Piscinibacter gummiphilus: one gene and its partner. The protein of the gene in region 1 interacts with the protein of each later gene in a pairwise test. Links are inferred from orthologs where the notes say so. Each region holds a gene or a part of one and is shown in the gene's direction. Other genes may lie near its edges.

Evidence for each region. The genes of interacting proteins can lie anywhere in the genome.
Region 2: the proteins of ndk (region 1) and A4W93_RS03110 interact in binary tests that used the Escherichia coli proteins (3 or more experiments, as listed by UniProt). The link is inferred for Piscinibacter gummiphilus from one-to-one orthologs.

The regions. Positions count from the first base shown.
Region 1 is NZ_CP015118.1:2,896,457-2,900,354, forward strand. What follows is about bases 787-3,574. They hold ndk (nucleoside-diphosphate kinase), read left to right. Parts: upstream 787-1,861; coding sequence 1,862-2,287; downstream 2,288-3,574. Other genes in these bases: A4W93_RS30615 (pseudouridine synthase), read left to right, coding at 787-1,845; rlmN (dual-specificity RNA methyltransferase RlmN), read left to right, coding at 2,349-3,509; pilW (type IV pilus biogenesis/stability protein PilW), read left to right, coding at 3,506-3,574. Outside these bases: more of A4W93_RS30615, read left to right, coding at 1-786; more of pilW, read left to right, coding at 3,575-3,898. UniProt on the Escherichia coli protein: Major role in the synthesis of nucleoside triphosphates other than ATP. The ATP gamma phosphate is transferred to the NDP beta phosphate via a ping-pong mechanism, using a phosphorylated active-site intermediate.
Region 2 is NZ_CP015118.1:681,411-685,427, forward strand. What follows is about bases 548-3,454. They hold A4W93_RS03110 (5-formyltetrahydrofolate cyclo-ligase), read left to right. Parts: upstream 548-1,666; coding sequence 1,667-2,242; downstream 2,243-3,454. Other genes in these bases: A4W93_RS03095 (lytic transglycosylase domain-containing protein), read right to left, coding at 548-684; A4W93_RS03100 (5-formyltetrahydrofolate cyclo-ligase), read left to right, coding at 730-1,263; A4W93_RS03105 (TfoX/Sxy family protein), read right to left, coding at 1,238-1,621; A4W93_RS03115 (WD40/YVTN/BNR-like repeat-containing protein), read right to left, coding at 2,271-3,454. Also shown: more of A4W93_RS03095, read right to left, coding at 1-547; more of A4W93_RS03115, read right to left, coding at 3,455-3,863; A4W93_RS03120 (methylenetetrahydrofolate reductase), read right to left, coding at 3,953-4,017. UniProt on the Escherichia coli protein: Involved in the removal of 5-formyltetrahydrofolate.

The DNA.
Region 1 (3,898 bases):
GTCGAGGCGCAGCCCGCTGCCGCCGAGGCCTCCGCCCCGGCCGATGGCGAAGGCGATGCGTCCGAAGCGCGGGCCGAAGGGGAGGGCGAGGGCGAGGGTGAAGGCCGTTCGGGCCGCAACCGCCGCCGCAACCGCAAGGACCGCAACCGTGGCGAGGCCCGGGAAGGCGGCGAACCGCGCGCCGACGTCGCGAACCTCGTCGCGCCGGCCGCGCTGGAGGCGGGCGAGGTGTTCGCCCAGGTGCTGTCGGGCGACTTCGACGTCGAGCCGGAGGGTGAGGCGCCCGAGGCCGCGGCCGAGGGCGACGACACCGCCGCCGAGGAGGTGGCCGATGCTGCTGCCGAAGGCGAGGAAGAGGCTCCCGGCGCGCCGAAGCGCGTGCTGCAGCCCGACGCCGATGCACCGAAGCTGCACAAGGTGCTGGCCCAGGCCGGCATCGGTTCGCGCCGCGACATGGAGGAGCTGATCCTCGACGGCCAGATCACCGTCAACGGCGAGCCGGCCCACATCGGCCAGCGCATCTCGTTCGGCGATCGCATCCAGGTCAAGGGCAAGCCGGTGCGCGTGCGCATCGTGCCGCCGCCGCCGCGCATCATCGCGTACCACAAGCCGGTGGGCGAGGTCGTCACGCACGACGACCCCGAGCATCGCCCCACCGTCTTCCGCCGCCTGCCGCGCCTGCAGCAGGGCAAGTGGCAGTCGGTCGGCCGACTCGACCTGAACACCGAAGGACTGTTGCTCTTCACGAACTCGGGCGAGCTGGCGAACCAGCTGATGCACCCGCGCTTCGGCGTCGAGCGCGAGTACGCCGTGCGCGTGCTCGGCACGCTCGAGCCGCACGCGAAGGCCAAGCTGCTCGAGGGCGTCCAGATCGACGGCCAGGCCGCGGCCTTCAAGTCCATCGAGGACGGCGGCGGCGAGGGCGCGAACCACTGGTACCGCGTCGTCATCACCGAAGGCCGCAACCGCGAGGTGCGCAAGCTGTTCGACGCGGTGGGCCTCACGGTCAGCCGCCTGATCCGCATCCGCTATGGCACCGTCGTGCTGCCGCGCGGCCTCAAGCGCGGCGTGTGGGTCGACCTGAGCGACAACGACGTCAAGACCATCCGCCGCCTGGCCGGTGGCAACGACGGCCAGCAACAGCAGCAGCGCGGCGAAGGGCGTGGCAACGGCCAGCCTCAGCAGCAGCGTGGCAACGAGCAGCGCCAGGGCAGTGCCCAGAACCGCAACGATCGCAACGACCGCAATGTCCGGGGCGGCAACAACCAGAACAACCGCGGTGATCGCAACGACCGGGGCCCGCGTGGCAACCGGGGCAACGGCCCGCAGCAGAACCCGATCCCGGCACAGGTGCGCGAGCCCCGTGCCGAGCGGGATTACGACGACGACGACCTCGACTTCGACCCGAGCAAGATCCCCAACCCGCTCGAGCAGACCTTCGACAAGCGCTTCGTGCAGGGCAAGTCGCGCGGTCCGGTGGGCGGCGCGGGCTTCGGCCGGGGCGGTGGCGGCTTCGGCGCGGGTGGCAGCGCGCCGCCGCGCGCGCCCCAGCAGAAGAAGGGCGGCCCGAAGGAGCCCGATCCCCTGCAGACCTCCATGGGCTACCTGGGCGCCGACGCGTACCATGGCCGCAAGGGCGGCGGTGGCCGCGGCGGAAACCGGGGGGGGGTGGCGGGGGTGGCTACGGCGGCGGTGGCGGTGGTGGCAACCGGGGCGGTGGTGGCGGTGGTCGCCGCGGCCGCTGAAACGGTTCGGAAACCCCCCGTTTTTGAAGATTCGCCGGCGTTCCGACATCAGGGAACCCGGCTTCACGAGCTAGAATCCAAGGCTTTGCCAAGTGCTTGATTCAGGAGAAAAAATCATGGCCATCGAACGCACCCTTTCCATCATCAAACCCGACGCCGTCGCCAAGAACGTGGTCGGCCAGATCCTGTCGCGCTTCGAAGGCGCCGGTCTGAAGATCGTGGCCACCCGCATGGCCCACCTGTCGCGCAACGAAGCCGAAGCCTTCTACGGCGTGCACAAGGCCCGTCCGTTCTTCAAGGACCTGGTTGACTTCATGATCTCCGGCCCGGTCGTGATCTCGGTGCTGGAAGGCGAAGGCGCCATCCTCAAGAACCGTGACCTGATGGGCGCCACGGACCCGAAGAAGGCCGAGAAGGGCACCATCCGCGCCGACTTCGCCGACAGCATCGACGCGAACGCCGTGCACGGTTCCGACGCCGCCGAAACGGCCGCCGTCGAAATCGCGTTCTTCTTCCCGTCCTCCAACGTCTTCAGCCGCTGATGCGGTTGGCCTTGCGCCGGGCAGCGGCGTCGACCCCGCCCCGCGCAAGGACTGCGACACCATGACTCCGGCCAACCTCCTCGAATACGACCTCGACGGTCTGGCCGCGTACTGCGAGAAACTCGGCGAGAAGCGCTTCCGCGCGACCCAGCTGTTCCGCTGGATCCACCAGAAGGGCGCCGCCGATTTTTCCGCCATGTCCGACCTGGCGAAATCGCTGCGCGACAAGCTCGCGGGCATCGCCGAGATCCGCCCGCTCGAGATCATCAGCGAGCAGGCCTCCACCGACGGCACCATCAAGTGGCTGTTCGACGTGGGCGGCGGCAATGCCGTCGAAACCGTGTTCATCCCCGAGACCGACCGCGGCACGCTGTGCGTGTCCTCGCAGGCGGGCTGCGCCGTGGGCTGCCGCTTCTGCTCGACGGGGCACCAGGGCTTCAGCCGCAATCTCACCACCGGCGAGATCATCGCCCAGCTGTGGTTCGCCGAGCACCACCTGCGCCGCCGCCTGGGCCTGGCCGCCGGTGAACGCGCCATCACGAACGTGGTGATGATGGGCATGGGCGAGCCGCTGCAGAACTACAACGCCCTCGTGCCGGCGCTGCGCATGATGCTCGACGACCACGGGTACGGGCTCTCGCGCCGCCGTGTCACCGTCTCCACGTCCGGCGTGGTTCCGATGATCGACCGGCTGCGTGTCGACTGCCCGGTGGCGCTCGCCGTTTCGCTGCACGCGCCGGTGGACCCGCTGCGCGACGACCTCGTGCCGCTCAACCGCAAGTACCCCATCGCCGAGCTGCTGGAAGCCTGCGAGCGCTACCTCGAGGCGGCCCCGCGCGACTTCATCACCTTCGAGTACTGCATGCTCGACGGTGTCAATGACCTGCCCGAACACGCCCGGGCGCTGGTGAAGATCAGCCAGCAGGTGTCGTGCAAGTTCAACCTCATCCCGTTCAATCCGTTCCCCGAGTCCGGCCTGAAGCGGTCGCCGCGCGAGCGCGTCAGCGCCTTCGCACAGGTGCTGCTCGATGCCGGCGTGGTCACCACCGTGCGCAAGACCCGCGGCGACGACATCGACGCCGCCTGTGGCCAGCTGGCCGGCGAGGTTCAGGACCGCACCAACGCCGCCAAGCGCATGACCCGCGCCCCCATCCGCGTGCACCGCTCGCCGAGCGATGCCGATCCCGCTCCCTTCACACCCCCCGAGGAAAATCGCCCATGACCCGTGAGCGCCTGAGGTCGTTCTGTCTCGTTGCCGGGTGGGTGTCGGCGCTTCTGCTGGTTTCGGGCTGTGTGAACGTACCGGACCCCAATCGGGCGGCTCCGAATCCCGAGGCTGCACCGTCGTTCGACTCCCGCGATGCCAAGGCGCCGGTGAACGAAGACACCGCCCGCACGCGTCGCGCGCGGGCGCGGCTCGAGCTGGCTGCGGCGTACTTCCAGCGGGGGCAGTCGGACATCGCGCTCGAGGAGGTCAAGCAGTCGATCCAGGCCGACCCGAACAGCCCGGAGGCCTACAACCTGCGCGGCCTGATCTACTCGGGCATGGGTGACGACGCCCAGGCGGAGGAGAGCTTCCGCCGCGCCCAGGTGCTCAACCCGCGCGACCCC
Region 2 (4,017 bases), 2.2 Mb from region 1 along the record:
GCTGTCGAACACGTCGCTGACGTCACTTACGAACGACGGCGCCACCAGCTGCACCGCGGTGCGGGCCACGGCGGGCTTGTTCGCATCGACCGCGGCGCGGGCGCGGCGCCACACGTCGGAGGCGCCGAGCTGCTTCGCCTCGAACAGCGTGGTGGCGAGCAGCGTGCAGCCGTCGTCGCCTTCCTTCTGTGCGAACCAGGCGTCGCGGCCGGCTTCGCGCACGTCCTTGCCGGCGAGGTGGTCGGCCAGCAGCGCGTAGCAGATGACCTGGCGGTCGTCGTTCATGCGGAAGCGCGGGTAGTCCGCCGCGAGGGCCTTCCAGTCGCGCCGGCGGCCCAGTTCGAGCAGCCAGTCGTTGCGCAGGCGGTCTTCCACGTAGGTGCCGGGCCAGCGCTGGTAGAACGCCTCGACCTCGTCCACCTGGACGGTGTTCAGGCGGCTGTTGAGGTCCCAGTAGTCGACCCACGGCGCGAGCGCCTGGTTCTCGCCCACCGCGGTGGCCCGCAGCGAGGCGAGCTTCGCACGGTCGCGCTTGCGGTAGGCATCGCGGGCCTCGAGGATGTTGCCGGGGGTGGCGACCTGGGCCGCGGCCGGGAGGGCGGGCAGCGCCGTGGCGGCCGCGAGGGTGAGCGCCGCCAGGGGGCGCCCATATACTCGTTTGAAGTTCTTCAACGTGTCTTTCATGGGTTGATCATGCCGACTCACAGCCCGGCTCCCGAGCGAACCGCCTTGCGCCAGCACCTGCTGGCCGAGCGTGAGCGTTTTGTCCTGTCACCTGCGGCCGCCGACGCCGCCCGCGCGCTGGAGGACCGGTTGGTGGCCGTGCTGGCCCAACTGGTTCCCGAATGCCTGGGGGTGTACTGGCCGATGCGATCCGAATTTAACGCAGCCCACCGTTGGCGCGTGGACGACGTGGATGTGCCGTTGGCACTTCCGTTCGCCCGGCGCGACCCGCCGTCGATGCAATACCGCGTATGGGACGGCCGCGAGCCGGCCGAACGCGACGACTGCAACATCCCGACGGCCAGCGGCGGGCCGGTGACACCCGACGTGGTGCTGGTGCCCTGTGTGGGTTTCACCGACGACGGCTACCGGCTCGGGTACGGTGGCGGCTTCTTCGACCGGTACATGGAAAAGCACCCCGACACCACCGCCATCGGCGTGGCCTGGTCGGTGGGGCGCATCGAGCCCGGGGCGTTCGTGCCGCAGGCGCACGACCGGCCGCTGATGCTCGTGGTCACCGAGTCGGGCGTCGTCGGCTAGCCGGCTTGGCGGCCTTGCCGGGTTTGTTGCGGGCCCGCAGCGCGGCTTCGAAGGCGAGCCGGGCCCACGGCTGCATCAGGGCGGGCGATTCCATCGCCTCGTCCGGCGCCGTCCAGTAGCTCACCGTCACGGACTTGCCCGCGGCGTCGTAGACGAATGGGGCGCATCCGGCCGCCTCGAATTGCGCCCGCGACGTGCTGTCCGTCTTCAGGTACAGCTGCTCGCCCAGGACGAGCGCCACGAACAGGTCGTCGGCATAGAGCCCGAAGCCCCCGAACATGCGGCGCGCGCGGGTGGGGCCCAGCGGGGCGAGCAGTTCCAGGCAATGCTGGATGTAGTCGGGCATCGGTGCAGGCATGCCGCCAGTCTTGCACAATGCAGGCGCAAACGACACGGGATGGCCATGACTCCGACCGAACGCGACACGCTGCGCGAGAAACTCATCAAGGACCGCCAGGCGCTGCCGGACCGGCTCGAACGCGCGGTCCAGCTGCAGCAGGTGCTGCGCAGCTGGCTCGTGAGCCGCAAGGAATCCACGATCGGGGCCTACTGGCCCATCAAGGGCGAGTTCGACCCGCTGCCGGCGCTGTTCCGCTGGAGCGAGGGCGGGCCCGAAGGGTCGCCGCGCCGCATCGGCCTGCCGGTGACGGACCGCGAGACCGAGTCACTGCGTTTCCACGTGTGGTTCCCGGGCTGCCCGATGGAGCTCGACGCCCACGACATCCCGAAGCCCAAGGACACCGACGTGTTCCAGCCGGCCATCCTGGTGCTGCCCTGCGTGGGCTACGGCCCGGGCGGCGTGCGCCTGGGTTACGGCGGTGGGTTCTACGACCAGACGGTGGCGGCGCTGAAGCCGCGGCCGCTGACGGTGGGTGTGGGGTATGCCCACGGCTTCCTGCCGCTGCTGCGCGCGCGCCCTGACGAGGAGCCCCTGGACGTGATGATCACCGAGGAAGGGGTGATGTTCTCGAGGGTGTGAGGCACCTCCCCGGAGGCCCTCGCGTTTCCTACTTCTTCGCGGTCGCCTGCGCGGCCCGGGCATCGTAGTTCGAGTACTCCACGCGCCAAGTCGCACCGTCGTCCGTCGAACGGCTCACCGAGAACAGCCCGAACTGGCCCGAATCCACGGTGAGCAGGGCACCGGATGGCAGCACGACGAGGCGGCGGTCCAGGGCGAACGGCGCGCGGTGCTGCCAGGTTCGGCCGCCATCCTGGCTGGCCTGGAGTTCGGGCGTGCCGAAGACGCCTCCCATCACCAGCAGCGTGCCGGACGCGAGTTGCCGCGGCGGCGCGACCTTCACCTTGAACTCCGGCTTGACCTCCTGCCAGTGCTGTCCCAGGTCCTCGGAGAGGTAGAGGCTCGCGAAGATGCCGGCGAAGCCGCCTCCCGGCGACGTGAGGATGCCGATGGAACCGTTCGGATTCGCCTCGACGGACACGAGCCGGTTGCCGTTGGGCGCCTTGGTCATCGACCACGCCCCGCTCGCGAAGTCGAGCGTGTGGATCGAGCCTTCGGACACCGCGTAGCTGAAGCCACCCGGGCGGCGCCAGAACCAGATGCTGTTGGCCCCGTTCCAGAAATCGAAGCCCACCGTCTCCTGGCGAAGGGGCGACCAGCGGCCGCCTTCGAGCTGCGCTGAATGGAACAAGGTCAGCGTCTTGTCCTTCTGGTGTCCGATGTACCAGCCGGCGCGTTCGTCGCCGGCGATGAAGAGCAGGTTGCCGGCCGGCAGGTCCCCGCTGTCCAGGGGCTCGAGCTTGTCCGATCCCGCGGGCAGCCGCATCAGGGCACCGAACTCGCCGACGGCGAGCAGCGTGGTGTCGCTCCGATGGCCGGGCATCACGTAGAGAAAGGAGTCCAGCGTGTCGCTGCGCACCGGCCGCCAGCGCCCCTGGTCGTCCCGGATCAGCACGCTGCCGAGGCGGCTGGCCGCGGCGATCCGTCCGTCGGCGAGCTCCACGGGGTGGTCGGCGCCGACGGGGCGCTGCAGCGCGTATTCCTCGACGCGGTCGTTGTCGCCGCGCGCGGTGTTCCAGCCCGAGGACAACTCGCCCTCGAAGAACTTCATCTGATCGGGGGCGAAGCGCCGCATCAGGGGCACGTTCGACGTGACGCGGGTGCTGCGCCCCACGACGACCAGCTGGTTCACTGGGGTCAGGATCAGGCGGCCGAGGTCCACCGGCTGCCCGTTGCGCACCGTGAACTTGCCGATGCGCTGGCGCATCGACTCGTTGAGGTTGAGGAACCGCTGGGTCTGGTGGTTCCGGAAGACGGTGAACTCGTACTCGCCTTCCGGCAGCACGCCGGCGAAGAGCGAGGTGTCGCGGGACACGCCCTTCGACACCTGGTTCAGCACGTGCAGGATCGTCACGTTGCTGCCCGCGACCTGGTTGACCTGCCGTACCGTGATTTCGTCCAGCGCGGTGACCTGGGCCGTGTTGCCGGTCAGGCTCAGCACGACGACGCTTTCACCCGCGCGTGGGGGCGACTTCGCGGGGTCGCGCACCTGGTTCACGGAGGCGCAGCCCACGAGGGCGACCACCAGAAACACCGAACCAAGGCGCCGCGCCCATGCGCGCACCGAATGAACCGGACCCATGGGCCCCTCCCTGCAATTGTTGTTCGAATCCGCCGCGGCGGCGGTTTCGCACAGTGTAGGTGAGGTGCAGGCCCGGCGGGGGCGTCCGGTCAGAGTCCCAGGCGTTTCGCGAGCGCGAGGCTCGCTGCGCTCGCGTTCATCGTGTAGAGGTGCA